Regions from separate parts of the Rhizobium sp. AB2/73 genome, predicted to be linked through region 2. Evidence: predicted binding sites of a transcription regulator. Region 2 holds the regulator's gene; the other holds the start of a gene.
The links. Region 2 encodes LexA, which represses DNA repair genes until DNA is damaged. Its sites were predicted from a motif close to TGTTCNNNNTGTGTTCNG; they were not measured.
Positions count from the first base shown of each region.

Region 1 (15,739 bases), 550 kb from region 2:
AACGTCATGTTGTCGCAGATGGTCGTCAAGAAGACCGCCAAGGCCGAAGCCGAAGCCATGGCGCGGCGCATGCTCGACCGTGTCGGCCTCGGGCACAAGTTCGACGCCTACCCGGATGAACTCTCCGGCGGCCAGCAGCAGCGCGTCGCCATCGCCAGGGCACTCGCCATGCAGCCGATTGCGCTGCTCTGCGATGAAATCACCTCTGCGCTGGACCCGGAGCTGGTCGCGGAAGTTCTTGCGGTCGTGCGCGAACTGGCCAGCGAAGGCATGACGTTGCTGATGGTGACCCATGAGATGAAATTCGCCCGCGACGTCTGCTCACGCGTCGTCTTCATGCATAAGGGCCGCGTACACGAAATCGGACCGCCCGGCGAAGTCTTCGCCAATCCGCAAACCCCGGAGCTCACGCAGTTCCTCGGCATTCATTGAGAGCCGACAAGTCCCGCTAGCCGGCTCTCTGAACCATAGTGTTCCAGACGCCTGGAGCAATGCCGAACGCCTTCTTGAAATGCCGGGTCAGATGGCTCTGATCGGCAAATCCGGTTGCGGCTGCCACCTCAGCGATCGGCTCCCCCGCGGCGATCATCGCTTTTGCCTGCTGCAGCCGGCGCATCAGCAGGAACCGGTGCGGGCTTGTTGCGAAGGCAGCACGGAAATGCCGCGCAAGCGCAAAGCGATCGAGGCCGGTGATGCGCTCCAATTCCTGCGAGCGCACACCTCGTGTGACATGCGCCTCGATATAGTCCCGCGCAGTCTTCACCTGCCCCCACGCAATGCTGCCCAAGCGCCGTTGCGGCAAACGGGCGTGCTGGACAAGTCCGTCGGTGAGTCGCGAAACGAAATCGTCGACGAAGAGCTCATCCAGCTCGCGATCGAGCTCGCCAAGCGCCGCCAGCAACAGGCCGGCAAGGCGATTGTCTTCCACCACGGGATCATCGACGAAAGGCAGGCCGACACGCGCCGCCTCAAGGCATTGAAACAGCACCGACGGTTCCAGATACAGCATCCGGTACACGAGGCCGTCCTCGGTCGCTGCCCCGCCATCATGCAGTTCGTCCGGATGAAGAATGATTACCCGCCCGGGCAAGCTGTAGCGCTGTTCGCCACGATAACGGAATGTCTGCACGCCGCGCATGGTGACGCCAAGCGCATAGGTGTCGTGCCGATGCAGTTCGAAGGCATCGCCACGAAACTGCGCCTGGATGCGTTCGATGCCCGGATAGGCAGGCGCGGACAGGATGCGGTTGGCCTCCGGTGTCACGCACAAACGTTCAAGACCCTCGAAGATCTGTCCCGCTACATCCTCGTGCAATGTCCCATTTCCAGACTGCATGAAAGTGACCATCGATGTTCGATACCAAAATCGCGATCGTTCTGCGAAACGACCTTCAATCCTGGCAAAAGCTGAATGTAACGGCCTTTCTGTCGACAGGCATAGCCGGACAACATCCAGATATTATCGGAGAAGCCTATCGCGATCGCACCGGCAACGTCTACAACGCTTTGTCGATCCAGCCCATCATCGTGCTCTCGGCCGACAAGGAGAACATAGCCGCCATCCATCGCCGCTCGCTGGAGCGCGGCGTCACCTCTTCCATCTTCATAGAGGAAATGTTCTCAACCGGGCATGACGCGGCCAACCGCGCCGTCTTTGCCGAATTCGCGCCGGAAGATGCCAAGGTCGTCGGCATCGCCTTGCGCGCCGACAAGAAAATCGTCGACAAGATCACCAAGGGCGCCGACATGCATGCGTGATCGGACGCGCAAAGAAAACGGCCGGATCGCGAGACCCGGCCGTTTTTGTTCGGAAAGGCTTAACCGTTCTGCGTGATCGGTGCGATCTGGATCTCGACGCGGCGGTTCTGCGCGCGACCGGCCTCCGTTGCATTGGTTGCGACCGGCTGCGATGGACCGAAGCCAATGGCCGACATGCGGCGCTGATCGATACCCTGGCTGCCGAGGTAGGACGCGACCGATCCAGCGCGGCGTTCGGACAGATCCTGGTTATGCTGCAGGCTGCCGGTCGAATCCGTATGACCGTTGACGTCGATCAGCGTACGGTTGAACTTGCGCAGCACGATCGCGACGGAATTCAGCGTCGGGAAGAACTCCGGCTTGATCGCATCCTGGTCGATATCGAAGGTGATCGCCGAAGGCATGTTCAGGATGATGCGGTCGCCGACGCGGGTCACTGAAACGCCAGTGCCCTGCAGCTGTGCACGCAGTTCGGACTCCTGCTGGTCCATGTAGTTGCCGATACCGGCACCCGCGAGCGCACCGACGCCGGCGCCGATCAGCGCGGCATTGCGGCGCGAGGCCGGCGAATGACCGATCAGAAGACCGGCAACGGCACCGACGCCGGCACCGATCGCCGCACCGCCTGCGGTATTCGATACCTTCTGTTCACCCGTATAGGGGTCGGTGGTGGTGCATGCGTTCAAAAAGGCTGCCGCTAGGGCAAGAATGGCAATTTTCTTGATCATAGAATCGTCGCTCTCCGGTTCGATGGCCGCAGCAGATATGAAGCATTGCGGCGATATCATGAAGAGAAATCTTATCCAGACCCTTGTCCCCTGTGCATAGAGAGTCAGCTGAGCTTTTGCAGAAGCCGGCGCATGCGGACGTGCGGAGCCATTCACCCGCCAGCCCCGTCAATTTCAGCCGTTTGCTGCAATCAATGGTTCTGGAAGAGTTGCAGAACCGTATTGTAGCTCGCATTGGCGATCGACAGAGATTGCAGCCCGAGTTGTTGCTGAGCCTGCAGCGCCAGAACCTTGCTCGACTGCTGTTCCATATCGGCATCCACAAGTTTGCCGACCCCGCTGGTCAGCGAATCGTTGAGATTCCTGGCAAACTCGGTCTGAAGATTGATACGCGCCTCGAGGGAGCCGAAGGCGGATCCGATCGTCTTGAGCTGGTTCAGCATTCCCGTGACGGTATTGACCATGTCGACAATGGCGCCCCGGCTCGTATTCGCATCGAGCGAGATCTCCACCTGGCCGCTAGTATTGCCGTTCTTGCTGCTGATGAGCACATAATTCTTGGCCGCTCCGGCTTCGGTGGCGAAAGATGTCGACGTCAGCACGCCATATCCGCCGGTGCCGCTTGACTGATCGTCGATCAGATAACGCGCATCGGCCGAGGTGATTGGCCCCGTCGTCGAGCTGACGCCCGCATAGCTCAGCATGCCGATCTTTACGGTGCCATCGGTGCCGCGGATAAGGGAGCCTGGAATCTCATGGGGGTCAGTCGGATCCGCGCCATCTTGCAGCACGGTCCAGTTGACGCCGTTGAAGGTCGCCGACTCCCCGACGCTGCGCAACTGCTGCTTGAGCTGGGTGATCTCGTCGTTGAGTGTCGTTTTGTCGACGCTGGTCTCATAGGCGCCGACGAGCTTCGTCCTGATCTCGGTGACGACATCGATCGCGCTGCTGACACCCGTGGAAGCGGTGCTGACGGTCGAGGCGGCGAGACCTAACGCATCCTGAACCGACGAAATCGCGCCGATGTCGGTATGCGTCAAAGTCGAGATTTTCCAGTATGTGGCATTGTCTCTGGCCGACTGAACCCGCAGGCCCGACGACATCTGTCGTTCGGCATTACCCAGTTTGGTCTGGGTGTCCCTCAGCACTTCCAGCGCTGTATTCACAGAGGGACTGACCCTGATGAAGGTCGAAAAAATACTCACGGCACATGAACTCCGGACGCAACAATACGCAACAAATACAAGGAGACATCGGAACCTTGCCGCGGGCGCTCATGCGCGCGGGCCGAGCGTGTCGGCGAACGGGGAGTGAGGCGAAACAACGCCTGCGCTCCAGCGGTTACATACCGACATGATTAGCAAACATGCTTAAAAAAGCGCTAAACGATACCCCTGATTTACCATAAATAAGCGCAACGACTGCAATTGGCGCAACCTGCCGGTTCCGACCTACTCCGCCGCGCGAAGATTGGTCAGCCTCGCGCGCAGCGCCGCATCCGACATCTCATCATGCAGGCGCTGTTCCTCATGCGTCTGTGGCTTCGCAAAGCGGGCGATCAGCAGATAGGCGACGGGTGTGATGTAAAGCGTGACCAGGGTCGCAAACCCAAGGCCGCCGACAATGACCCAGCCGAGCGCGACGCGCGCTTCTGCGCCGGCCCCCTCGGCAAAGACAAGCGGTACGCCGCCAAGGATGGTCGCGATCATCGTCATCATGACAGGGCGCAGGCGCAGTGCGCAGGCCTTTTCGATCGCCTCGCGCACGCTTTCGCCCTTGTCGCGAAGCTGATTGGCGAACTCGACGATCAGGATGCCGTTCTTGGCCATGACGCCGACGAGCAGCACCAGGCCGATCTGGCTGTAGATGTTGAGGCTCGATCCGGTGATGACGAGCGCAAAGACGGCGCAGGCGAGACCGAGCGGCACCGTGGACATGATGATGACCGACGACAGCACGCTTTCGAACTGCGCGGCAAGCACCAGGAAGATGATGACAATGGCAAAACCGAAGGTCAGGGCCATGCCGCTGGAATTTTCCTCCAGTGTCGCCGCTTCGGCGAGCGGCATCAACCGCGAACCAGGCGGCAGGAGTGGCGTCGCGATCCGTGTCATCTCCTCGACCGCCTGCCCGAGCGACATGCCGTTCTTGAGCCCGGCCGTGATCGCAACCGAAGCCAGCTGCTGCTCGCGGGTCAGCTGCGGCGCAACCGCATTCTCCTTCAACGACGCAATGACCGACATCGGCACGATCTTGCCGTCGCCGGTCTTGAGGAAGACGTTTTCAAGATCCGTAGGATCATCGATGGGCCGCATCGTCGACGTCAACAGCACCGGATGGGATTCGCCAGCGACAAATACGTCGACGACGGAGCGACCCTCGAGCAGCGACTGCAAGGCCACTGAAAGACCTGAAATGTCGATCCCGAGATCGGAAGCGCGTTCGCGATCGATGGTGACGGAGACCTGAGCCTGTGTCGGCTCGTTGTTCAGCCGCGGCGTATCGAATTGGCCGGTCTTGTCGAGTTCCTGCACGAGTTTCAGCGCTGCGTCGGTCAGCGCTTCGTGATTGTTGCCGATGAGCGCCATCTGCACGCCGCTGCCGGCGCCACGGATGCGCAGGCTGTTGGCCTGGATGACATTGCCGCGAAGAGCCGGCACGCCGGCCATGGCCGTGTTGATATCGGCGACGATATCCTGCTGCGTACGATGACGCTCACTCCAGGGCGCCAGCGTCAGCACCATGAAGCCGCTGTTCTTCTGGCTGTTCATGCCTGAAATCGCGTAGATATTTCGTATGTCGCCGCTGTCCATCAGCGGCTGCAGCCGCTCTTCGACGCGCTGTAATTGATCCTTGGTATAATCGAGGCCTGCGCCTTGCGGCGTGGTGAGACGCAGCATGACCATCGCTCTATCCTCGCTCGGTGTCAGTTCGCTCTTGACGTTCACGAACGCCAGGACGGCTGCAGCCGAAAACACGGCACAGAAGACGATGACGACGAAAGGCGCATTGAGACAAGCCTTGAGGGTACGACGATAGACACCGGAGAAAAGCTCGCCGAAACGGCCGAGCACGCCATGCTCCTCGCGCATCTCCTTGGTCAGCATTCGCGAGGCAAGCATGGGGCACAGCGTCAGCGCCACGACCGACGACAGGCCGACGGAGAAGGCAAGCACGAAGCCGAATTCACGGAACAGGCCGCCCACCTGCCCCGGCAGGAAGGAGAGCGGAATGAACACGGCAGCAAGCGTGGCCGTCGCTGCAATGACGGCGAAGAAAACTTCGCGCGTGCCAAGCACGGCGGCAGCGCGAGGCCCGATCTTCTCCGCCCTGCGCCGCACGATATTCTCGAGCACGACGATGGCGTCATCGACCACGAGGCCGGTCGCAAGCACGATTGCCAGCAGCGTCAGGATATTGACCGAGAAACCGACCATGTAGAGCGCGGCAAGCGTGCCGATCAGCGCCACCGGCATGGTTACGACCGGGATCAGCGTCGCCCGCCAGTCGCGCAGGAAGAGATAGATGACTGCGGTGACGATCAAGGCCGACAGGACGAGCGCCAGCACGACCTCGTGGATCGCCCCCTGAATGAACAGGGCATCGTCGCTGGTGATGACGATGCGCGTACCCTCGGGCAGCGATTTAGACAGCTGCGCGACGACGGCCTTCACGCCTTCGGAAATATTCAAGGTATTCGACTGCGCCTGACGGATGATGCCGAGGCCAACGCCCTGCACACCGTTCGAACGCAGCGCGGTCGTGCCGTCCCTCGGTCCGAGCGTCACGGTGGCGACATCGGAAAGCCGCACGCGGTTCTTGATGATCAGCCGCGAGAAATCCTCCGGCGTCTGTAGTGCCGCCGTTGCACGCACGACGATATCCTGCCGCGCACTCTTCAGCGATCCGGCCGGTACATCGAGTGCTGCGGTCGCAAGCGCCGTCGTCAGGTCGCCGATGGTGAGACCTCGGCTCGCAAGGGCGGCCTGATCGACATCGATGCGGAAGATCTTCTCCTGATCGCCGTAAAGCTCGACATCGGCGACGCCTTCGACAGAGGCCAGCCGGTCGGTGATCTCCTTGTCGACGAGCTGTGTCAGGTCATCCATCGTCATGGTGCTCGAGGTGACGGCAAGCCGCATGATCGGCTGCGAATCCGAATCCGCCTTGACGATCTGAGGCGCATCCGCCTGATCGGGCAATTGTTCGGTGATGCGACCGATGGCGTCGCGGACATCATTGGCGGCAACCGAAAGATCGGTCGCGTCGGAAAATTCGAGCGTTACCCGGCTCTGACCGAAGGACGAGCTGGAGGAGACCGACTTCAGACCGCTGACGCGGGCAACCGCCCCTTCGATGATCTTCGTCAGCTCCTGATCCACCGTCTGCGGCGATGCGCCATCGAATACGGTCCTGACGGTCACGACCGGACGGTCGACATCGGGCAGTTCTCGTACTTCGACGCCGAAATAGGCGGCAAGACCGGCGACGACCATCAGCGTGTTGAAGACCAGCGCCAGGATCGGCCGGCGTACGAAGAGTGCGGTAAAGGATTGCTTGGGCGCTGCCGAGCCGGCATCCGCCACATCGTCGCCATCGGTCATCATTGAGTGATGACCTCCTTGGCCTGAGCGACATCGCGGGCAAAGCGAACCTCGCCGCCTTCGGTCACGCGCTGCAATCCTTCGATGACGATGAGATCGCCATTGCGAAGATCGCCGCGGACCAGTACCGCATCCGGATTGCGTTGCACGATGCTGACGCGCACCTTCGAGGACTTGCCGTCAACGACGCGCCAGACATGCGCACCCGCCCCATCCCATTGGACGGCGAGCGGATCGACGGAGGGATAGGATTCGCCGGCAAAGCGCATGCCGACATTGAAGGACATGCCGGCGCGCAGAACATCGGAGGCGTTATCGATGCGGGCGCGCACGCGCAGCGTCCGGCTCGCGCCGTCAACACGATTGTCGACTGCCTCGACAACGCCCGAAAATACGCGCCCCGGCAATGCCACCGACGTCGCTTCCACCGGCTGGTCGACCTTGACTGTGTTGGCGAAGCGCTCCGGCACCCAGTAATCCACCAGGATTTCCGAGCGGTCGTCCAGCATCACGATATTGGTCGTTGTCGTCACATTGTCGCCGACGACCACAGGCACGATACCGACAATCCCGTCGATCGGTGCGACCACATCGCGGCGCTTCAGCGCCAGCTCGGCCGATTGCAGCGCCAGCTTTGCGCCCTGCTCCACGATCTCGGCATCGAAAACATCCATGCGCGAGACTGTGGATTTGATATTGCGGTAGAGCTGGGATTTTTCGACAGCGCTCTTCAGCGCCACTTCCGCCTGGCCGCGAGCGATGATCTGCTCGTCGTCGTCGAGACGCGCCAGCACCTGCCCCTGCTTCACCCTGTCGCCTGACTTAATGAGAATTTCCCGGATCGTACCCGCCGCTTGCGGCATGACGACGACCGAACGGATGGCGTCACCGGTACCGATCGCGCTCAGGCGATCGTTGACGACACCGCTGACCACAGGCTCGGTCACGACAAGCGGTATGTTCTGGCCGCGCCGTCCGCCGGAGCTTGCCTGCGTCTTCGCCCTCCCGTCCGCCGCGCCATCGCGCGGAGCAATCCAGGCCACGACAGTCTCGGGAACGCCGACCTTCTGCAGCAGGCCCGCCGCACTGGGCATGAAGGCCACGACAGCGGCGATGCCAGCTGCCAGCAAGAAAAAAGACAAGGAAAGCTGCTTCCAGGCGGTCATGCACGTCTCCGGCTCGTTGTGTCAGAGGCGATGAAATCGCGTCGTTGGTTTTTGTGACCCCTCATCCACCCAGCACACTTAACCAGGGGTCAATTTCGGCTCGGACGGCTCTATAAAGCAAGATTGTGCCCGATTTGCTGCAATATCGTGTTTTGAGCATATGCCGCAAGTTTCGCCGCAGATTATGACAAAGTTGTAATCTTGGTGCGGACAACGAGACGTTTTACCCGGTGAATGGACCGATCCATTTCCATATGAAAAACAGCGGCCGATCGAGCCTTATGCCCTGCGATGTGCACTTTTTGTTCTAGTTTCGGCCCGTTTCTTTTGCCTTTCGGGGTAGAATCATTACATTGGGCGGCATGACCATTGGACATGACGATATTCCCTTCTTTGACGAGGAGCCGGAGCACGTGGCACCGCGCCGTTCCGCGCCGACAGCCGGCAGCAACGGCGGCGGCATTGCGGCCCGCGCCATGGCGGCACGCGACAGCGGCCGCCGGCCCGATTATCTCTCGGGCCTCAATGCCGAACAGGCGGAAGCCGTGGAAACGCTCGACGGCCCCGTGCTGGTGCTTGCGGGCGCCGGCACCGGCAAGACACGCGTGCTGACGACACGCATCGCTCATATCCTCTCCACAAACCGCGCCTTCCCTAGCCAGATCCTCGCCGTCACCTTCACCAACAAGGCGGCTCGCGAGATGAAGGAACGTATTGCGCTGCTGGTCGGCGGCGCGGTCGAAGGCATGCCCTGGCTCGGGACCTTCCACTCGATCGGTGTGAAGCTGTTGCGTCGTCATGCGGAACTGGTCGGTCTAACCTCCAGCTTCACCATTCTCGACACCGACGATGTCGTCCGGCTGATCAAGCAACTGATCCAGGCCGAAGGGCTCGACGACAAGCGCTGGCCGGCCAAGCAGTTTGCCGGCATGATCGACACATGGAAGAACAAGGGCCTGAGCCCCGCCGATATTCCGGAAGGTGACGCCCGCGCCTTTGCCAACGGCAAGGGCCGCGAACTCTATGCGGCCTACCAGAACCGCCTGAAGACACTGAACGCCTGCGACTTCGGCGACCTTTTGCTGCATCCGATCAATATGTTCCGGCAGAATCCTGATATCCTCAAGGATTATCACCAGCGCTTCCGCTACATCTTGGTCGATGAGTATCAGGACACCAACACGGCGCAATATATGTGGCTGCGCCTGCTGGCGCAGCGGCAGAAAGGCGAGCCGCAGAATGTCTGCTGCGTCGGCGACGACGACCAGTCGATCTATGGCTGGCGCGGCGCGGAGGTCGACAATATCCTGCGCTTCGAGAAGGATTTTCCAGGCGCCAAGGTCATCAAGCTCGAGCGCAACTATCGCTCCACAGAGCATATTCTCGGTGCCGCCGCGCATCTGATCGCCCATAATGAAGGCCGGCTCGGCAAGACGCTGTTCACCGACCGCTCCGAACCGGACGACATCAAGGTGCAGGTGCACGCCTCCTGGGATTCCGAGGAGGAAGCGCGCGCCATCGGCGAAGAGATCGAGCAGCTCCAGCGCAACAAACACAATCTCAACGATATCGCCATCCTCGTGCGCGCCTCCTTCCAGATGCGCGAGTTCGAAGACCGTTTCGTGACGCTCGGCCTGAACTATCGCGTCGTCGGCGGCCCGCGCTTCTACGAGCGCCTCGAAATCCGCGACGCCATGGCCTATTTCCGCCTCGTCTGCCAACCGGCCGACGACCTCGCCTTCGAGCGCATCATCAATACACCGAAGCGCGGCCTCGGCGACACCACGGTTCGCGCCCTGCATGATTACGCCCGCGTGCGCGATATCCCGATGCTGGCGGCAGCGGCCGATATCATCGAGACGGATGAGATGAAGCCGAAGGCACGTAAGGCGCTGTTCGACGTCGTGCAATCATTCCGCCGCTGGCAGGGCCTGCTCGAGAATACGCCGCATACCGAGCTTGCCGAGCAGATCCTCGAAGAGTCCGGCTATACGGACATGTGGAAGAACGACAAATCGGCGGAAGCGCCGGGGCGGCTTGAAAACCTCAAGGAACTCATCCGTTCCATGGACAGCTTTGAATCCATGCGCGGCTTCCTTGAACACGTCGCCCTTGTTATGGATGCCGAGCAGAACGAAAATCTCGACGCCGTCTCCATCATGACGCTGCACTCTGCCAAGGGTCTGGAATTCGACACGGTGTTCCTGCCCGGCTGGGAGGAAGGCCTGTTTCCGCATCAGCGCTCGCTCGACGAAAGCGGTCGCGCCGGTCTCGAGGAAGAGCGTCGCCTCGCCTATGTCGGCATCACCCGCGCCAAGCGCCGCTGCCACATCTGGTTCGTCTCCAACCGCCGCATTCACGGCCTCTGGCAATCGACGATCCCCTCCCGCTTTCTCGACGAACTGCCGGAAACGCATGTTCAGGTCGCCGAAGTCGAGCAATCCTATGGCGGATACGGTCGCGGCGGATACGGCCAGTCCCGCTTCGACAAGGCCGATCCCTTCGCCAACACCTATTCCACGCCCGGCTGGAAACGCGCCCAGGCCAACCGCAACGATGCGACCCGCGACAACTGGGGCAGCCGCTCCGGCCACGCCGTCGAGCGCATCGGCTACGGCGAGAGCGGCCCGAAGGTGCGCACCATAGACGGCGAGCTGGTGGCCAAATCCACTTCCGCCGAACCCTCCAAATTCGCCATCGGCGACCGCGTCTTCCACATCAAATTCGGCAACGGCAATGTCTCTGAGATCGAGGGCAACAAGCTGACGATCGAATTCGACCGCGCGGGGCAGAAAAGGGTTTTGGATGGGTTTGTCGAGCGGGTTTGACGGTAAAGCTGTCTGGTTTGGGACCAGAGGGTGGCCATCAACCGTTAGGCTGATTGTGGATCTCCTCCCCACCCACACACTCCGTCCAACCACAAGCGCGGCACTTTATACATCGGCGTCACCGCCGATCTCGAGCGCCGCATCTACGAACATCGCGAAGGCCTGACACCGGGCTTTGCCTGGAATACGGATGCACACGGCTCGTCTGGTATGAAGACCACGCCGACATCGTTTCAGCCATACAACGCGAAAAATCGCTGAAACGCTGGTATCGCCAATGGAAGATCGAGCTGATCGAAAGAGCCAATCCCGATTGGCGGGATATACTACGAGCTCTGGTGAAGCTTAAGCCTCACGCTTCCCGATCGTCTGCGTATCCCGGCCCCTCGATCATAGTCCGAATCCTGCACTTTTAACGGTACCGGATAACAACGCACAAAGCTCTCCCGCCCCGCTGCACGATCTCAGTTACGTCCGCCATTTGCCCTGATGATCTGGCCGTTGACCCAGCCACTCTGCGACCCGGCCAGAAACGATACGATATGGGCGATATCCTCCGGCATCCCGAGGCGCCCGAGCGGAATGTCGTTTATCAGCCGCTGGATCAGCGCCTCGGACCGCCCCTTGAACAGCAATTCGGTCGCGATCGGTCCCGGCGCGACCGCATTGACCGTGACACCGCGTGTGCCGAGTTCCTTGGCTAGGATATGGGTCATCGCCTCCACTGCCGCTTTGGTCGCCGCATAGACGCCATTGCCGGGGGAGTAGTGACCGATAATGCTCGTGGAAAGATTGATGATGCGGCCGCCATCCCGCACCCGCTTCGCCCCTTCTCGCATTCCATTGAAGGTCCCTGTCAGATTGACCGCGAGCTGCTGCCGAAAATCCTCATCCGAGACCTCGGCCAGTGGCGAGAATTTGCTGATCCCGGCATTGTTGACGAGCACGTCGACCGTTCCGAACTCCGCTTCGGCGCGATCGAACAATGCCGTTATTGCCGCGGCGTCGCTAACATCGGCACGGATTGCAATCGCGCGGCCGCCTGCCGCCGTGATGCCGGCAACAACATCGGAGGCCTCTCCGGAACCCGATGCGTAATTGACGACGGTCTGAAAGCCGTCTTCGGCAAGCTGCCTCGCAATGGCTGCCCCAATCCCTTTGGATGCACCGGTTACGATCGCCGTTCTAATTTCGTTGGGCATGCGTCAATCTCCTTGTCGTTCGCACACGCGTTGTCGATCATGCCCGGGCACTCAATCCCGGCATGTCGCTGAAACGCTTGTTTCGTTGGGTCGCGAACTGTAATATGAGCGATAATTCGCTTTTTGCTACTCGCATTCCGGAATCATGTCCGAAGGCCCTCTCCATAGCCGTGCCGCGCCGAGAAAAGCGCCAAGACAAGCCCGCTCGCTCGCAACAGTCGAGGCGATCGTGGAGGCTGCAGCTCGCATTTTGGAGGAGCGTGGCCATGAGGCTTTCTCCACCAATGCCGTTGCGGAAAAGGCGGGCGTCAGTGTCGGCTCGCTCTATCAGTATTTTCCGCGCAAGGATGCGTTGATCGGAGCCTTGATCTTGCGCGAAACTTCGCGCCTCGTCGCAGAGGCGGAAATTGCCGCCGACAAGCCCACCGGCAGCGAGGCCTTGTCGGCGCTCATCCTCCCCTGCGTCGAGCAACAGCTTCGCAGGCCGGCACTAGCCCGCTTGCTCGATTTCGAGGAAGCGCGCCTGCCGCTCGATGCTGCCACCGAAGCGATCAAAAGGCGCTTCTTCGAGCTCACCCGCGCAACCCTGCTGCGGCCGGATCTGCCGCCGCAGGACGATATCGATGTGACGAGCCGCGATGTGGTCGCCATCATCAAGGGAATGGTGGATGCCGCCGGAGAGCATGGCGACCAGGATAGATACCAGCTGGCTCTGCGCGTGAAACGCGCCGTTCTTGGCTATTTGCATAGCGTCGACAAGCTCAGCAACCCGCCCTGATCGAGTGCGCAGCCCAAAAGCAAAAGGCACGCCTAGACATTCCGACTTTGCAAGCGATTGCATTGCAGCATTGCAAAATCCGCATGCCTAGCAAGCTACCAATAGCGGACCAATCGATTATATCGATTGAAGCGGCTTCGAGGTTCCACGTTTCCCGTGGGATCCCGGCAAGCCGCTGCCAGCTCTTCTTTCGGCCCGTTCGGGCTTTTCGTCCGGCTCGAATCTCGAAGCCTGGCAACAACAAGAACCGAGGATTAAAAAGTGGCCGGCTCAGCAACAAGCTCTGCGCCCACCAGCGCGCGTGCATCCGCACACCAAGGCCAGGGCAATTACCAATTCGCGCTTATCGCACTCACCTCACTCTTTTTCATGTGGGGCTTCATTACTTGCCTGAACGATATTCTGGTCCCGCACCTGAAAAGCGTCTTTCAGCTCAATTACACGCAGGCAATGCTCATCCAGCTTTGCTTTTTCGGCGCATACTCCATCATATCGCTGCCTGCCGGCACGCTCGTGAAGCGCATCACCTATAAATGGGGCATCGTCGTCGGCCTTGCGATCGCGGCCGTCGGCTGCGCCCTGTTCATTCCTGCCGCCACCTACCGCGTCTACGCCCTGTTCCTGGGCGCGCTGTTCGTGCTCGCCACCGGCATCACGATCCTGCAGGTTGCCGCAAACCCCTATGTCACCGTATTGGGACCGCCGGATACGGCCGCCAGCCGCCTGAACCTGACGCAGGCCTTCAACTCGCTCGGCACAACGATTGCCCCCTACTTCGGCGCGATGTTGATCCTGTCTGCTGCGACAGCTGCAGCCACCAACGCGACACCGGAACAGCTCGACGCCATGCGGCTAGCGGAAGCCGGCGCGGTCAAATTCCCCTATCTGCTCCTTGCCGCCGCTTTCCTGGTGCTCGCGGCCGTCTTTGCGGCGCTGAAACTCCCGCAAGTCGAGGATGAGGAGACCATCGAGCCGATGCGCGGCGGCGGCTCTGCCTGGCAGTATCGCCATCTCGTGCTCGGCGCTCTCGGCATCTTTGTTTATGTCGGTGCCGAAGTCAGCGTCGGCAGCTTCCTGGTGAATTTCCTCAGCCAGCCCGATATCGCGCATCTCTCCGAGGCCGATGCCGCCCATTACGTCTCCTATTTCTGGGGCGGCGCGATGGTCGGACGCTTCGTCGGCTCGGCAATCATGCGCCACATCGATGACGGCAAGGCGCTTGCCTTCAATGCTGTCGCAGCGATCATCCTCCTGCTGGTGACGGTGCTGACGACGGGTCATGTCGCCATGTGGGCCGTGCTGGCGATCGGCCTGTTCAACTCGATCATGTTCCCGACGATCTTCAGCCTGGCGCTGCACGGTCTCGGCAAATATACGAGCCAGGGCTCGGGCATTCTGTGCCTTGCCATTGTCGGCGGCGCGATCCTGCCTGTTATCCAGGGCGGCCTTGCCGATACGATCGGCATCCACCTCGCCTTCCTGATGCCGATCATCTGCTACGTCTACATTGCCTTCTATGGCCTCAAGGGCCACAGGCCGGCATAAGCCTTCACACACCATCGCGCCTCGCCGCCTTCATCGGCGGGGCGCAAAGGGCTTGATCCGAAGCGCGCCGCTTGGCATCGTGCAGCGCAACAAAACGGAAGGACAGGTCTCATGAAAGCGCTGCTGCTCATCGACATCCAGAACGGCTTCTGCCCGGGCGGCAAGCTTCCCGTGCCGGATGGAGATCAGGTGGTGCCTGTCGCCAACAGGCTCATCGACAGCGGCCAATACGATCTCGTCGTCGCCTCGCAGGACTGGCATCCGGCCGGTCACGGCAGCTTCGCTTCCGCTCATCCAGGCAAAAAACCTTTTGAGATCGGCACACTGTCAGGCAAGCCGCAGATGATGTGGCCCGATCATTGTATCCAGAATAGCAAAGATGCCGAGTTTCATCCCGATCTCCATATCGGCTCCGTCGATTTCATCCAGCAGAAGGGCCAGAACCCCGCCGTCGACAGCTATTCCGCCTTCCGTGACAACGATCAGGCCGCCCTCACCGGACTGGCCGCCTATCTGCGCAACAAGGGCGTCACCGAACTCGACCTTTGCGGGCTGGCAACCGATTATTGCGTCAAGTTCTCGGCGCTCGATGCCGTTGAAATGCTGCCCGGCGTCGCAGTCCGCTTCATCGAAGATGCCAGCCGAGGCATCGATCCCGCCGGCGTCAAAGCGGCAATCGACGAGATGCGAGCCCGCGGCGTCACCATTGCCAGCAGCAAGGACGCGCTTGCGTAAAATCGCGCGAAGCACGCTAAACCTTCTCTAAATAAAATGGTGCAAGCTATGTCCCATCAATAAGATATCGGGATCTTTAGCGTGCAGTCGATTGTCATCAACGGGCGTTTTCTCGGCCAGCCTCTGTCCGGTGTACAGCGCTTTGCGCGCGAATTGACCCTGGCGCTCGATCGCAAGATCTCCTCAGGCGCACTGCCTGCTTCTCTGAAAGGGGTGCGCTGGCGTTTGGCGGTGCCGCGCAATACGCCTGTCGATATGAGGCTTTCGGCGATAGAAATCGATAGCTTCGGTTCCGGCCCCGGCCATCTCTGGGAGCAAACAGCGCTGCTTTCACACTCGCACGGCAGCCGTCTCATCGGCTTTGGCGGCAGCGGCCCACTTCTGCATCGCCGCCA
Region 1 covers NZ_CP067071.1:1,930,354-1,946,092, forward strand. The annotation lists gene I8E17_RS09620 (amino acid ABC transporter ATP-binding protein) at 1-432, shown strand, start outside; gene I8E17_RS09625 (AraC family transcriptional regulator) at 449-1,315, opposite strand; gene I8E17_RS09630 (DUF2000 family protein) at 1,351-1,758, shown strand; gene I8E17_RS09635 (OmpA family protein) at 1,818-2,486, opposite strand; gene I8E17_RS09640 (flagellin) at 2,678-3,691, opposite strand; gene I8E17_RS09645 (efflux RND transporter permease subunit) at 3,938-7,090, opposite strand; gene I8E17_RS09650 (efflux RND transporter periplasmic adaptor subunit) at 7,090-8,256, opposite strand; gene I8E17_RS09655 (UvrD-helicase domain-containing protein) at 8,619-11,084, shown strand; partial or broken gene I8E17_RS09660 (GIY-YIG nuclease family protein) at 11,196-11,410, shown strand; gene I8E17_RS09665 (SDR family oxidoreductase) at 11,549-12,286, opposite strand; gene I8E17_RS09670 (TetR/AcrR family transcriptional regulator) at 12,432-13,064, shown strand; gene fucP (L-fucose:H+ symporter permease) at 13,326-14,609, shown strand; gene pncA (bifunctional nicotinamidase/pyrazinamidase) at 14,721-15,344, shown strand; gene I8E17_RS09685 (glycosyltransferase family 1 protein) at 15,426-15,739, shown strand, end outside.
Region 1: a site for LexA is predicted at 8,549-8,566, ahead of I8E17_RS09655 (UvrD-helicase domain-containing protein). Genes of this name have one in related genera too.

Region 2 (15,739 bases):
GGCGGCCATCTGATGTTCTATGCGATTGAAGCCGTAAGGGGAAAACCTCTGGGTGCACGGGCGCAGGATATCGCTTTCCGGATTGGATTTGCGATGGTGCTCTCACTCATGGTGTTTGCAACCTGGAACGATATTAGTTCCAGAATAGGCTAGCGGGGCGACGAGAGGAAAATTACGATTTATTTACGATGTTTCAAAGCCGTAGTGGCGAATGAGCCACGCTTTGAAATGAAGTAAACAGAAATTAACGTGCTCCCTTGCTTGTATGTCAAAAGCGGGTAAAACGACACACGTGGCCGGAATCGGGTTCGCTCGGGGCTGGGGACGATTGAAAAAAGGTAAGAAGTGAAATGAAGGCTGGTTCAAAATTTTTGAACGCAGTGTCGGCGGTAGCGCTGTCTGCAGGTGTTGTTGCGTCGGGCGCTGGTGTGATCACCCTTGCCTCTGCTTCTGTCGCTGAAGCAGCTGTTATTCAGCGGGTTGACGTTCGCGGTGCTGGACGCGTCGGCGAGACAGCCGTTCGGGATAATATCACGATCAAGCCCGGCAAGAGCTTCTCCGCCAGTGACATTGATGCTTCGGTGAAGCAGCTCTATGCCACCGGATATTTCTCTGATGTCCACATTACCGTTTCGGGTAGCACGCTGGTTGTATCGGTCAGCGAAAACAAGCTCATCAACGCCGTGGTCTTCAACGGCAACCGCAAGATCAAGGACGACAAGCTTCAGGGTATCGTCCAGACGCACGCTGCCGGCCCGTATAACGAGGCGACCGTTCAGGCTGACGTCAAGACCATCAAGGATGCCTATGCATCCATCGGTCGTAACGATGTGCAGGTGACGACGCAGACCGCCGAGGTCGCGCCGGGCCGTCTGAACGTGGCCTTCGTTATCAACGAGGGCGAGCGTACCAAGATCGACAAGATCAACTTTTCGGGCAACCAGGCCTATGGCAGCGGTCGCCTTGCTTCGGTCATCGGCACGAAGAAGAGCAACTTCCTGTCGTTCCTGACGCGCAAGGACGTCTACAGCCCCGAACGTCTGCAAGCCGACCAGGATCAGCTGCGTCAGTTCTACTACAATCACGGTTATGCCGACTTCCGGGTCGTCAGTGCCGATGCGACGCTGAACGAGCAGAGCAACGAATACACGCTGAACTTCAACGTCGATGAAGGTCCGCGTTATACTTACGGCGATATCAACGTCATCTCGACCGTCGAAGGTATCAATGCCGACGAGCTGAAAGGCCTTGTCATCACCCACAAGGGCGATGTCTACAGCGCCAAGGATATCCAGACCTCGATCGAGAACATTTCCAAGCGTGTCGCGGCTGCCGGCTATCCGTTCGCCCGCATCACGCCGCGCGGCAACCGCGATCTGTCCGGCCACACCATCGGCATCGAATATCTGGTCGACCAGGGCGAGCGTGCCTATGTCGAGCGCATTGAAATCCGCGGCAACACCCGCACGCGCGACTACGTCATCCGCCGCGAGTTCGACCTGAACGAAGGCGATGCCTTCAACCAGGAAATGATCACGCGCGCGAAGCGCCGCCTCGACGCGCTCGGCTATTTCACCAAGGTCGATATCTCGACGGCTCAGGGTAGTGCTCCGGACCGCGTCATCGTCATCGTCAACGTCGAAGACCAGCCGACGGGCTCCTTCGGTATCGGTGCCGGCTACGCCGTCGGCAACAATGGCGGTCTGCTTCTGGAAGCTTCGGTCGAAGAAAAGAACTTCCTCGGTCGCGGTCAGTACATCCGTCTCGCCGCAGGTGCCGGTACGGAAGGCAATCGTACCTACAACATCTCGTTCACCGAGCCTTATTTCCTCGGTTATCGTCTGGCTGCCGGTTTCGATATCTTCAAGAACCAGACGTCGAGCGACGATTACTACGATTATTCGGAAGAAGGCTTCTCGCTGCGCGTCACCGCGCCGATTACCGAGAACCTGGCAACGACACTGCGCTACAACTACAAGCGCTTGACTTACGACGGCACGAACGATTGGCAGAACAACCTTTCGGCTCCGTATCTCAACCTTGTTGAGAACGGTCCGTGGGTACAGTCGACGGTTTCGCAGACCTTCACCTACAACACGCTTGATGATCAGAACCTTCCGCGTGAAGGTATCATCGCCAAGTTCACGCATGAATTTGCGGGTCTCGGCGGCGACTCTGACTTCTACAAGTTGAGCGGTAAGGCTCGTTACTACCAGATGATCAGCGACGAAGCCGATATCATCGGCTCGCTGACAGTGGGTGCCGGCTACGTGATGCCGACGAATGGCAAGCTGAACGTCTTCGATCAGTTTACGCTCGGCGGCCGTGAAATCCGCGGCTTCGAGAATGCAGGTATCGGTCCGCGTTCGTCGCATGGCGATCCGCTCGGTGGTACGACCTACTTCACCGCTTCGGCTGAAGCGAGCATGCCGATGCCGGGCGTTCCCCAGGATATCGGCCTGCGTATCGCAGCCTTCGCTGATGCAGGCACGCTCTACGGCAATAAGGCGAATCTCTTTGGCGATACGCTTCATAACGACAGCTCGATCCGTGCATCGCTCGGTGCCGGTCTGATCTGGTCGTCGCCGTTCGGTGTCATCCGCGTTGATTACGCCGTGCCGGTCTTGAAGGAAGATTACGACAAGACCGAGAATTTCCGGTTTGGCATCGCCAACCAGTTCTGATATCGGCAGTCCAGAACTGCGGGCTTGAACACCGTTCTGGAGCTGGTGCTTATGGAACATACTGGTTTTTTCCCGCCCCATGGTGGCGTCAGCTTGAAACAACTGGCTGAGCATCTTGGGGCGGAGCTGGCTGATACGGCCTCTTCCGAGGTCGTCATCAGATCTATCGCTCCCGTCTATCGGGCAGGCGAGGGTGACGTTTGTTATATCCTTTCCCGAAAGAATCGCGCTGAGCTGGAGACCTGCAAGGCTTCAGCCATCATTTGCCTTCCGGCACTGAAGTCTTTCGTTCCCGATCACATCCCGGTCCTTCTGTCGAAGAAGCCGCATACGGATTTCGCCATTGCCGGCGCGTTGCTGCATCCGCAAGCCATGCGGCCGGTTACGTTCACGGCGAATCCGCTCGTGATTTCTCCCGCTGCGACCATCGATGCGACCGCTAAGCTGGAGGCCAATATCGGCATCGAGCCCGGTGCGATCATCGGCCCTGGTGCGGAGATCGGCGAGGGGACCTATATCGGCCCTAACGCCCTCATCGGGCCGGGTGTCAAGATCGGGCGCAATTGCAGCATCGGCGGGGGTGCGAGTGTGCTCTGCGCCTATATCGGCAATGGCGTCATCATCCACAATGGCACGCGCATCGGCCAGGACGGTTTTGGCTATGCGCCGGGACCGCGCGGCATGGTCAAGATCGTGCAGATCGGCCGCGTCATCATCCAGGACAATGTCGAGATTGGCGCCAATACAACGATCGATCGCGGCACCATGGATGATACCGTGATCGGCGAAGGCACGAAGATCGACAATCAGGTCCAGATCGGACATAACGTCCGCATCGGTCGCCACTGTGCTATCGTCAGCCAGGTCGGCATTGCCGGCAGCACGGTGATCGGCGATGGCGTGCAGATTGGCGGACAGGCAGGCCTCAACGGGCATATCCACATTGGCGACGGCGTGCAGATCGGTGCCAAGAGCGGCGTGATGAACAGCATCCCGGCGGGCGAGCGCTATGCGGGTCTTCCGGCGCGGCCGCTTTGGGATTTTCTAAGGGAATCGGCGGAGATCGCGAAGCGGTCAGGAGCCAGAGACAAGAAGGACGGGAGTGCGGAGCATGACTGAGGAAGCCAAGACGTCGCTGTCGTCGGCTGACATCATCGAAATTATGAAGCTTTTGCCGCATCGCTATCCCTTCTTGATGGTCGACAAGATCATCGAGATCGATAGCGATAATTCCGCGATCGGCATCAAGAACGTAACGGCGAACGAGCCGCAATTTACCGGACATTTCCCGGAGTCGCCGATCATGCCGGGCGTGCTGCTCATCGAGGGAATGGCGCAAACGGCCGGTGCGATCTGCGCCCGCAAGGACGGCATCGGCGGTAACCTCGTTTACTTCATGACGATCGACAACGCCCGCTTCCGTAGGCCGGTCGTTCCGGGCGACCGTGTCGAATTCCACGTCGTCAAGCAGAAGCAGCGCGGGACCATCTGGAAGTTCCATTGCGATGCCAAGGTTGACGGTTCGCTGGTCGCCGAGGCCGATATCGGTGCGATGATCGTACGGAAGGATCAGGAACAGGCATGAGCAGCATCGCAAAGAGCGCCCGCATCCATAAGCTGGCGGTTGTCGAAGACGGCGCGGTCATCGGCGAGAATGTTGTTGTCGGCCCGTTCTGCTATGTCGGTCCCAAGGTTGTGCTGCATGACGATATTCAGTTGCTCAATAATGCCGTTGTGACCGGTCGTACGACAATCGGCAAGGGAACGAAGATCTTTCCGATGGCTGTTATCGGTGGCGATCCGCAGAGCGTCCACCATCATGGCGAGGAAACGACGCTTGATGTCGGCGAGAACTGCACGATCCGCGAGGGCGTGACGATCAATACCGGTACGGCCGACTACGGCGGCAGGACGATTGTCGGCAACAACAACCTGTTCCTTGCCAATTCGCACGTCGCACATGATTGCCGCGTCGGCAACAATGTCATCATGTCGAATAACGTCATGCTGGCCGGACACGTCACCATCGAAGACCGCGCCATTCTTGGCGGCGGCTGCGCTGTGCACCAGTTTACCCGCATAGGCAGGCAAGCCTTCATCGGGGGCCTTACGGCAGCCAGCTATGATGTCATTCCTTACGGCATGTTGAACGGCAATCCGGGCGTATTGTCGGGGTTGAACGTCGTCGGAATGACGCGTGCAGGGATCGATCGCGCGGTGATTCACCGCGTTCGCCGCGCCTACAAGAGCATCTTCGAAGCCGAAGGATCCATCCGCGACAATGCGGCGGCTATCCGCGAGGAATATACCGATTGCAAGGAAGTAATGGAAATTCTCGATTTCATTGCTGCCGATAGCGACCGCGCGCTTTCATCGCCGAATCGTGGCAAGAGCTGAGGGTGGTTTCGGCCAGCGAAAATGGCAAGGGCAGACTGGCGATCATCGCAGGCAGTGGCCTTTTGCCGGTTTACGTCGCCGAAGCCGCCCGGCAGGCCGGTGAAAATCCCGTTATCATCGCTTTGACCGACGAGGCCGATCGCGATTGGTCTGCCTTTGATTACGCCAATCTCGGCGTCGGCAATTTTGCCGGTCTCGAGGCAATGTTCCGCCGACATGGCGTCGATCGTGTTGTCATGTCGGGCGGTGTTGCACGACGCCCTTCATGGCGGCAGGTGCATCCGACCTGGCGGGTCATCAAGGAACTGCCCTCTACCATCCGCACGCTTCTTTCGGGCGGCGACAATGCCGTCCTGCAGATGGTCATTCGCCTGATCGAAGCTGGCGGGGTTCGCGTCGTGGGTGCGCATGAAATCGCACCGGATCTCTTGGCGACGACCGGCCCGCTTGGAAAAATCTCGCCGGTGGAAGAGGATCTGCGCGATATCGCTCAGGGCGCGAAGGCGGCGGATGCACTGGGGCTCCTGGATGTCGGGCAGGGCGCGGTCAGCGTCGGCGGCCGCGTTGTTGCGCTCGAAGGCGCCGAGGGTACCGATAAGATGATCGAGCGAGTTGCCGAGCTGCGCGCAGCAGGACGCATCTCGACGCGCCGGCGCGGCGTGCTCGTCAAGCTCTGCAAACCGCAGCAGGATATTCGGGCCGATCTGCCCTCGATCGGCGTTTCTACAGTGTCGAATGCCAAGAAGGCTGGCCTGGGCGGCGTCGCAGTCGAAGCCGGCAGGGCCTTGATCCTTGATCGGCAAGCGGTGATCGCTGCCGCCGATGAGGCCGGTATTTTCGTCTGCGGCATCGACCGCGGCCTGAGCGCGGAGGGCTTCATGTGAGCGCAGCGTCTTTGAAGCTTGCCGTCGTTGCCGGCGAAGTCTCCGGCGATCTGCTGGGCGGCGATCTCGTCGCAGCCCTGAAGCGACGCCATGATGGTCCGGTCGAGCTAGTGGGGGTCGGTGGCGAGGCACTGGAGGCGCAGGGCCTGCGCTCGCTCTTCGATTATTCCGAACTCTCGATCATGGGTTTCATTCAGGTCATCAAGCGGTTGCCAAAGCTGCTGGCCCGCATCCGGCAGACGGCGGATGCGATTATTGCTGCAAAGCCGGACGTGCTTGTGATCATCGACAGCCCCGATTTCACCCATCGCGTTGCCAAGCGGGTGCGCAAGGCGTTGCCCGATCTGCCTGTTATCGATTACGTCTGCCCCAGTGTCTGGGCGTGGAAAGAATATCGCGCACAGCAGATGCTTGCCTATGTCGACCATGTGCTGGCCGTCTTGCCGTTCGAACCTGCTGCCATGAAGCGCCTGGGCGGTCCGGCAACCACTTATGTCGGCCACCGCCTGACGGTCGATGCCAATCTTGTGGAGACGCGACGTCAGCGCGCCTTGCGCGGTCTGGCCGGCGCTCATGTGGCAAAGACGATCCTGCTTTTGCCCGGATCGCGTGCATCGGAGATCCGGCATCTCCTTCCGGTTTTTGAACGGGCTACCGAAGAACTTAGCCGGAGAAATGATAATGTTCATTTTCTGCTGCCGACCGTGCCGCGGCAGGAGGCGGTGGTTCGCTCTTTGACGGCTAATTGGCAGGTCAAGCCGGATATACTCGTCGGCCAGGATGCCAAATGGAGTGCCTTTGCCAAGGCGGATGCCGCCATGGCAGCCTCCGGAACCGTAATCCTGGAGCTTGGGCTGGCGGGCGTTCCCGTAGTCTCGACCTATAAGACGGAATGGCTGGCGAAATTCGTGCTGTCGCGCATCAAGATCTGGACGGCCGCCTTGCCGAACCTCATCGCAGACTATGCCGTTCTGCCTGAGCTCATCAACGATGTTCTGCGGCCGGGCATGCTGGCACGTTATATGGAGCGCCTGTCGAGCGACACGCCGGAGCGTGCGGCGATGCTTGCTGGCTACGATCTGGTCTGGGAACGGATGCAGACAGAGGAGCCGCCCGGCGACAAGGCTGCGCAGATTGTTCTGGACGTTCTAGCCCATAAAAAAACCGGTCATCTCTGACCGGTTTTTTTGTTTCAATACCGAAGCTTAACGCTTGGAAACAGGTACATATTCGCGCAGCGGAGCGCCGGTGTAGAGCTGGCGCGGACGGCCGATGCGCTGATGCGGATCCTCGATCATTTCGTTCCACTGGGCGATCCAGCCGACGGTGCGGGCAAGAGCAAAAAGAACGGTAAACATGGTCGTGGGGAAGCCGAGAGCCTTCAGCGTGATGCCGGAATAGAAGTCGACGTTCGGGTACAGCTTCTTCTCGATGAAATATTCATCGGTGAGAGCGATGCGCTCCAGCTCGATCGCGATGTCGAGCAGCGGGTCGTCCTTGATACCGAGTTCGCCGAGAACCTCGTGCGCCGTCTTCTGCATGATCTTGGCGCGCGGATCGTAGTTCTTGTAGACGCGGTGGCCGAAGCCCATCAGGCGGAAGGGATCGTTCTTGTCCTTGGCGCGGGCGATGAATTCCGGAATGCGGTCGACCGTGCCGATTTCGTTCAGCATGTTCAGCGCAGCTTCGTTGGCGCCGCCGTGAGCCGGTCCCCAGAGGCAGGCAATGCCTGCAGCGATACAGGCAAACGGATTGGCGCCGGAAGAGCCTGCCAGACGAACCGTCGACGTGGAAGCATTCTGCTCGTGATCGGCATGCAGGATGAAGATGCGGTCCATGGCACGGGCAAGTACCGGATTGACCACATATTCTTCGCACGGAACGGCAAAGCACATACGCAGGAAGTTCGACGCGTAGTCGAGGTCGTTCTTCGGATAAACGAAGGGCTGGCCGATATGGTACTTGTACGCCATGGCGGCAAGCGTCGGCATCTTGGCGATCATGCGCAGGCTTGCGACCATGCGCTGGTGCGGATCGGTGATGTCGGTGGAGTCGTGATAGAAGGCGGAGAGCGCGCCGACACAGCCGCACATGACGGCCATCGGATGTGCGTCGCGGCGGAAGCCGGTGAAGAAGCGCGACATCTGCTCGTGCACCATCGTATGGTGGGTCACGCGATAATCGAAGTCCTTCTTCTGCGCTGCCGTTGGCAGTTCACCGTAGAGAAGGAGGTAGCAAACTTCGAGGAAATCGCCGTGTTCGGCCAGCTGATCGATCGGATAGCCGCGGTGCAGCAGAACGCCTTCGTCGCCATCGATATAGGTAATGCTCGACTCGCACGACGCGGTGGAGGTGAAACCAGGATCGTAAGTGAAAGTGGAGGTGTTCTTATAAAGGGCACCAATATCAATGACACTCGGGCCGATGGTTCCGGTCTTGACCGGCAGGTCCACCGTCTTTTCACCCCAAGTTAGTTTCGCGCTTTGTTCCGTCATGCTGATCCTCCAAGATTTGGCGGGATTGACGCCATAAAAAGCGCCAAAAGGTTAAGCGACTACCGACTAGCTATATGATCCAGAGCCTAATGCCAAGTTATCCTAACGCTGAATTGTGCAATGCAGTATCAACTTTTGGGCACTGCAGAAGCGCCTTTAATTATGTTAGGCGGCGAAACCGGCCCAATTGAGCCTGCTTGCGTCGATTTTGGTTGAATTCACCGCCTGCTGACGGCAAAAATCGCGCGAAAGCTGTAGTTTTGCGTGGGGACGGCGGCGAGTGCCTAATTTGGAGGCATCCGAGCAGCGGAAAGAGGGTGGGGACGTCGCTGCGCTCTCGCAGCCTCGCCCTGTTGTTGCCACGAATACCTTCCCCGCCGAAGTGCCGCGAGGGGAACGGACGCAGGACCAGACGCGGCTGACATCCCGGCTGTTGCGGATATCAAGCCGCATTCGGCTTGGCACCTTCAGATTGATTGAAGAGGAGGCGGCTCATGGTCGCGCGATCCTGCTCGCGCCGATCTATATGGGCCTTGGTGCAATTTTCTGGTTCAAGGCTGGCAGCGATCCGCCTCCACAGGCTGTTCTTGCAGGCCTGTTGGTCTTTACCTGTGGCTTTGCGCTCATGCGGGAGGCAGGCAGGCTGTTTCGCCATCTGCTTTTTGCAGGCATGCTCCTTTGCCTGGGCATGGCGCTGGCGCAATGCGAGAGCTGGCGGGTTTCTACCGTCATGCTCGATTCGGTCGTGACCACGACCGTGACCGGTCAGATCGAACGACGGGAATCCTATGACAATGGACGCTGGCGCTATGTCATTCGTGTCGAGGCAACGGAAAAACCTTCCATTCGCCGCGCGCCGCAGCGGGTTACGATCTTCGTGCGCAAGCAGGCGGAGCCGTTCGATCTCGGTGATCGCATCCAGGGTAGGGCGCGGTTGACGCCGCCGGCCGGACCGGCCTTGCTTGGCCTCAATGATTTCGCCTTCAGTTCCTATTTCAATGGTATCGGTGCGAACGGCTTTGCCTACGGAATGCCGAAATTATTGTCTCCGGCCGGTGATAATGCCGCCGGTTCTCTGATGGATATGGCCGATATCTGGCTCGCCGGCCTGCGCAACAGCATAGGCGACAGGATCAGGCAAACCTTGCCGGGAGATACCGGCGCCTTTGCAGCGGCGCTTGTCACCGATGAGCGACGTGCGATCTCGAAGGATACGACCGAAGCCCTGCGAATTGCCGGCCTGACCCACATCATTGCAATTTCCGGCCTCAACATGGCGCTATCGGCCGGCATCTTCTATGTCGGTCTGCGATATCTGTTCAGCCTGTTTCCCGGTGTCGCGCAGGCTTGGCCGACCAAGAAGTTCGCAGCCCTCGGCGCGCTTCTCACTGTTACGGCCTATTATCTCATCTCCGGCTTCGGCGTGTCTGCCGAGCGTGCCTTCATCATGATGGCGATCATGCTTGTGGCCGTGCTTTTCGATCGGCCATCGATCAGTCTGCGCAACGTCGCACTTTCTGCCATTGTCATTCTTGTACTGTCGCCGTCGCAAGTGCTCGGCCCGAGCTTCCAGATGTCTTATGCCGCAACGCTGGCGCTGGTGTCGGGCTATTCGCTCTGGAAACGGCGGCGGCATCGTGAAAACATCCTGCCGCGCCTCCGTGTACTAAGTCCGCTATTGTTCGTCACGCGTTTCTTCGCAGGCGTGACGTCGACTTCGTTCATCGGTGGCGCATCGACCGCTATCTTCTCGATCGAGCATTTTCACCGATTGGCGACATATGGGCTTGCTGCCAATCTCGCCGCTATGCCCATCGTCTCCTTCATCGTCATGCCATTCGGCATGGCGGCGATGCTGCTCATGCCGCTCGGTCTCGACGGGCCTTTCTGGAAAGTCACCGGAGAGGGACTGGAACTCGTTATCATGATCGCAAGAACCGTAGCCGGTTGGGGAGGCGATATTACCTTCGGTCGCCAGCCGGCCTGGCTGATGCCGACATTCATTATCGGCTTCCTGATCATGAGCATATTGCGGACCCGGCTTCGCCATCTGGGCCTGCTATTATCGCTCTTGTCCATGGGCTTGGCGGCATTCGGACCTGGCGTACCGAAACCCGACCTGATGATCTCCGAAGATGGCGTCCTGGTCGCGTTGCGCCAGGACGATATACTCGCGACCAATCGCGAGAGACCGCAGGCCTTCATTTTCGAACAATGGCAAAAGGCACTGGTCGCGGCGGACCATCAGCCTCCGACTATGCTCCCGGCTGACAGCCGACTTCCACAAATCGGTAAGGCAGATCGTTATAAGCGATTGAACAGTGAAGAACAGAAGGCGGTCCGCGTCGCAATGGAGGAGGCCTTGGACCGTACCATGCAGGGCAGTTTCGCCTGCCAGAAAGGAGCATGGTGCGCGGCCATGCTTGAAAACGGCGCGATATTGGTCACTATCGAAAACGCGGCCTACCTGCCCGCGGCTTGCGACACGGGGAACATTATCGTGACGCCAATCCGGCTACGGCTCGACCATTGCCGTTCCGGAGCGATGCTCATAACCGGTGCGACATTGCGCAAAACCGGCTCCATCGAAATGGCGCTTACCGCAGACAAGCCCATTATCTCAGCCGCATTCGAGGATCCGCAGCGTCCGTGGACCAGGCATCGAACCTATGATTGGCGCACCGGCAAATTCGACGCGCCAATTGCGCCAGCGTCACCCGCCGTCGACAATTCACCGGTCAGTGATAGCGACGAATAAGGCCAACGAGCTTGCCTTGAACTTTGACGCGGTCCGGTCCGAAGATGCGGGTTTCATAGGCCGGGTTTGCGGCTTCCAGCGCGATGGAGGCACCCTTGCGGCGGAAGCGCTTCAGCGTCGCTTCTTCGTCGTCGACGAGTGCAACGACGATATCGCCGGGATTAGCCGTCGTCGAATTGCGGATGATGACCGTGTCGCCGTCGAAAATTCCGGCATCGATCATCGAATCCCCTCGAACTTCAAGCGCATAATGTTCGCCGGATCCGAGCATGTCGGCGGGAACGGTAATATCGTGCGTATTGTTCTGGATGGCTGAGATCGGAACGCCGGCAGCGATGCGGCCCATCACCGGCACCGATGCCGAGCTATTGTGATCGTCATTTGCCACCTTCGACGGAGCGGGCGGGGCAACGGGCTGCGGCTTGCCGAGGCTGCCCTCGATAACGCTCGGTGAAAAGCCGCGGCGCTGCTGCAGGCTCGAATTATAGGCGTCGGGAAGCTTGATGACTTCGAGCGCTCTGGCCCGGTTCGGCAGCCGACGGATGAAGCCCCGCTCCTCCAGCGCCGTGATCAGGCGATGGATGCCGGATTTCGATGCCAGATCCAATGCATCCTTCATCTCGTCGAAGGATGGCGGAACACCGGATTCCTTCATGCGTTCATGAATGAAGAGAAGCAGTTCCTGCTGCTTGCGCGTCAACATCGTCTTGGAACCCCAGAATCAAGAAAAGCTGCGAAACAAATCCAGAACGGACACTATATGTTCCATATGTGTTCCGCAAGTGCTTAAATTTCGGTAAAGCCTTGTGAGGTCAGTTAAATAATTGCCATTTGCGAATGGATCGGCTCGGAACATCGGCGCGCTATATCTCCGTTAACCTGCAGAAAAATAAGAGAAATGCCGTTCTACTCGCTTCCAGGACTTTGTTGTTCAGCCCGTGCGCCGAGCATTTGGATGAACAGGCCGCGCGGCTGCATGAGCCGGCCATGGGAGAGAATCGGCAATCACGTTTGCGAGATTGCCTTCGATCCATGTCGTGTGCTCCGGGTGTTCCATGCTTCCATCTTGAATTGCGCGGGGGATGGGCGCAAATCTGCTGCCACAAGCAAACGGGAGAAGCCATGATTTCGTCTCCGCATCCGCTGGATCACCTCGTGCTGCCAACCGTCGACATCGCTTTGGCGCGCGAGCGCCTCGGCAAGCTCGGTTTTACGGTGGCTCCGGATGCGCGCCATCCCTTTGGCACACAGAATGCCTGCGTCTTTCTTGCCGATAAAACCTATTTAGAGCCTCTGGGCGTGGCATCGACGGAGCAGTGCGAGAAGAGCATCTTGGATGGCAACGTTTTCGTTGCTCGTGACCAGGCTTATCGCTTCCGGGTCGGCGAAAATGGCTTTTCGACCGTGGTATTCGGTACGGATGATGCGGTGGCGGATGACAAGCGCTTCAAAGAGGCGGCGATTTCTGCGGGACAGATGCTGGATTTCTCCCGTCCCATGAAGATGCCGGACGGCACCGAAACCACAGCCGGCTTTCGTCTTGCCTTTGCCGCTGATCTGCGTGCGCCGGATTTTCTCGCCTTCTGCTGTCAACGCATCAATCCCCTTCCGGCTGACAGAAGCGTGCTGGAGCGCCATGAAAACGGGGTGACCGGCATCGCGCGCGTGGCGCTTTCCGCGCCGCAGCCATCAGCCTATCGCCGCTTCTTTGAAGACGTTGTCGGCAACCCACAAATAACGGAGCATTCCTTCGGTTTGACCGTCAAGGCAGCTAACGCCGATCTCGAGATTTTGACGCCGGAAGGCATGGAGGCCTTCTATGACCTGCCTGTTTCTGCTGACGATCCGGGACTCAGGGCACGTGCAATCCTTTTCAAGACGCGCGATCTTTCCGTGACATCGTCGCATTTCACTGCTAACGGCGTCACCTATACGCGTAAGAACAATCGTCTATTGGCGAGGTTGGCGCCCGGTGAGGGCGCGTTGTTCGCCTTTGAGGAGACAAAATGAGCACAAATTCCGAAGTCACCGTCGGCGAGGGTGCCTCCAAGGTCCTTTTTTCCAATACTGCAAAACTGTCGCTTATCGCCGGCCCCTGTCAGATGGAAAGCCGCGATCATGCGTTCATGGTTGCGGGCGTCCTGAAGGAACTCTGCGGCAAGCTCGGCATCGGCCTTGTCTACAAGTCCTCCTTCGACAAGGCGAACCGCACATCGCTGTCGGGCAAGCGTGGCATCGGCCTGGAAAAGGCGCTGGAAGTCTTTGAAGACCTGAAGAAGGAATATGGCTTTCCGGTCCTGACCGACATCCACACGGAAGAGCAGTGCGCCATCGTTTCCAAGACGGTCGATATCCTGCAGATCCCGGCTTTCCTGTCGCGCCAGACCGATCTTCTGGTTGCCGCCGCCAAGACCGGCCGCGTGGTCAATGTCAAGAAGGGCCAGTTCCTGGCGCCATGGGACATGAAGAACGTGCTTGCCAAGCTGAACGATAGCGGCAATCGGAATATTCTTCTCTGCGAGCGCGGTGCCTCCTTCGGCTACAACACGCTGGTCTCGGATATGCGCTCGCTGCCGATCATGGCGGCGATGGGCGCGCCCGTCATCTTCGATGCGACCCATTCCGTGCAGCAGCCTGGCGGGCAGGGCGGCTCGACCGGCGGCGACCGCCGCTTCGTCGAGACACTGGCGCGCGCGGCCGTCGCCGTCGGCGTTGCCGGTCTTTTCGTCGAGACGCATGAGGATCCCGACAATGCACCGTCCGACGGCCCGAACATGGTCTATCTGAAGGATATGCCACGGCTTCTGGAGAAGCTGCTGGCCTTCGACGCCATCGCCAAGGCTTGAAACGTAGCCGGCATTCAACAGGCTGACATGAATTTACGTTACGGGCCTGCAGGAGTGCCAAATCGCGGCGCGGATCGCCATTGTAATTTCCGCGCCTTCGACTAATACGATTTAAATCGATTTATAAACCAGCGAGCAGGAAACTATCATGACCGCAATCACCGACATTATCGCCCGCGAAATTCTCGACAGCCGTGGCAATCCGACTGTCGAAGTCGATGTCTACCTCGAAGATGGCAGCTTGGGCCGCGCGGCTGTACCGTCGGGCGCGTCGACCGGCGCGCATGAAGCCGTCGAGCTTCGCGATGGCGGCAAGCGCTATCATGGCAAGGGTGTCGAGAAGGCCGTCGAAGCTGTCAACTCGGAAATCTTCGACGCCATCGGCGGCATGGACGCCGAAAACCAGATCCAGCTCGACAACATCATGATCGAACTCGACGGCACGCCGAACAAGTCACGCCTCGGCGCCAACGCCATCCTCGGTGTCTCGCTCGCCATCGCCAAGGCTGCTGCCCAGAGCGCCAACCTGCCGCTCTACCGCTATGTCGGCGGCGCTCATGCGCGCTTGCTGCCGGTTCCGATGATGAACATCATCAACGGCGGCGCTCATGCCGATAACCCGATCGACTTCCAGGAATTCATGATCCTGCCGATCGGCGCTGACTCGATCCGCGAAGCCGTCCGCATGGGTTCGGAAGTCTTCCACGTCCTTAAGAAGGAACTGGCATCGCAGGGCCACAACACCAACGTCGGTGACGAAGGTGGTTTCGCACCGGGCCTTTCCAGCGCCCCGGCAGCTCTCGACTTCATCATGAAGTCCATCGAGAAGGCCGGCTACAAGCCGGGCGACGAAATCGCTCTCGGCCTCGATTGCGCCTCGACCGAATTCTTCAAGGACGGCAAGTACGTGCTCGAAGGCGAAGGCCGCACGCTGGAATCCGGCGCCATGGCTGAATACCTCGCAGAACTCGCAGCCAAGTACCCGATCGTATCGATCGAAGACGGCATGGCTGAAGACGACTGGGAAGGCTGGAAGACGCTGACCGACTTGATCGGCAAGAAGACCCAGCTCGTCGGCGACGACCTGTTCGTCACCAATTCCGCTCGCCTGCGCGACGGTATCCGCATGGGCGTTGCCAACTCGATCCTCGTCAAGGTCAACCAGATCGGCTCGCTGACCGAAACTCTCGACGCAGTCGAAACCGCGCACAAGGCCAACTACACCGCCGTCATGTCGCACCGCTCGGGCGAAACGGAAGATTCCACGATCGCAGATCTCGCCGTTGCCACCAACTGCGGCCAGATCAAGACCGGCTCGCTGTCGCGCTCCGACCGTCTTGCCAAGTATAACCAGCTCATCCGCATCGAGGAAGCACTCGGCCCACAGGCAAAATATGCCGGCCGCTCCATCCTTCGTGGCTGATATCTGACCTGTCGGATCCATCCGGATCCACGGCAAAATTATTACTTGGATTGAACCGCGCTTTCGGGCGCGGTTTTTTGTTGGTCCCGACTGTTAGAGTCAACGGACGGTTAATCTCTACGGGTTAAATTAGCTCTAGGTGTTTGATTTGATGTGATCTTGTTCGAAGCGCATTGGCTTTCGGGAGATCGCGGAAAGCCAGAGCGTGACGAGCGAGTATGTGGACAAAGTATCATAAGAAGAGAAGGTTCG
Region 2 covers NZ_CP067071.1:1,379,363-1,395,101, forward strand. The annotation lists gene rseP (RIP metalloprotease RseP) at 1-153, shown strand, start outside; gene bamA (outer membrane protein assembly factor BamA) at 351-2,684, shown strand; gene lpxD (UDP-3-O-(3-hydroxymyristoyl)glucosamine N-acyltransferase) at 2,736-3,803, shown strand; gene fabZ (3-hydroxyacyl-ACP dehydratase FabZ) at 3,796-4,269, shown strand; gene lpxA (acyl-ACP--UDP-N-acetylglucosamine O-acyltransferase) at 4,266-5,081, shown strand; gene I8E17_RS07000 (LpxI family protein) at 5,084-5,965, shown strand; gene lpxB (lipid-A-disaccharide synthase) at 5,962-7,143, shown strand; gene gltA (citrate synthase) at 7,171-8,460, opposite strand; gene I8E17_RS07015 (ComEC/Rec2 family competence protein) at 8,750-11,218, shown strand; gene lexA (transcriptional repressor LexA) at 11,199-11,921, opposite strand; gene I8E17_RS07025 (VOC family protein) at 12,341-13,228, shown strand; gene kdsA (3-deoxy-8-phosphooctulonate synthase) at 13,225-14,064, shown strand; gene eno (phosphopyruvate hydratase) at 14,213-15,487, shown strand; gene I8E17_RS07040 (septum formation initiator family protein) at 15,706-15,739, shown strand, end outside.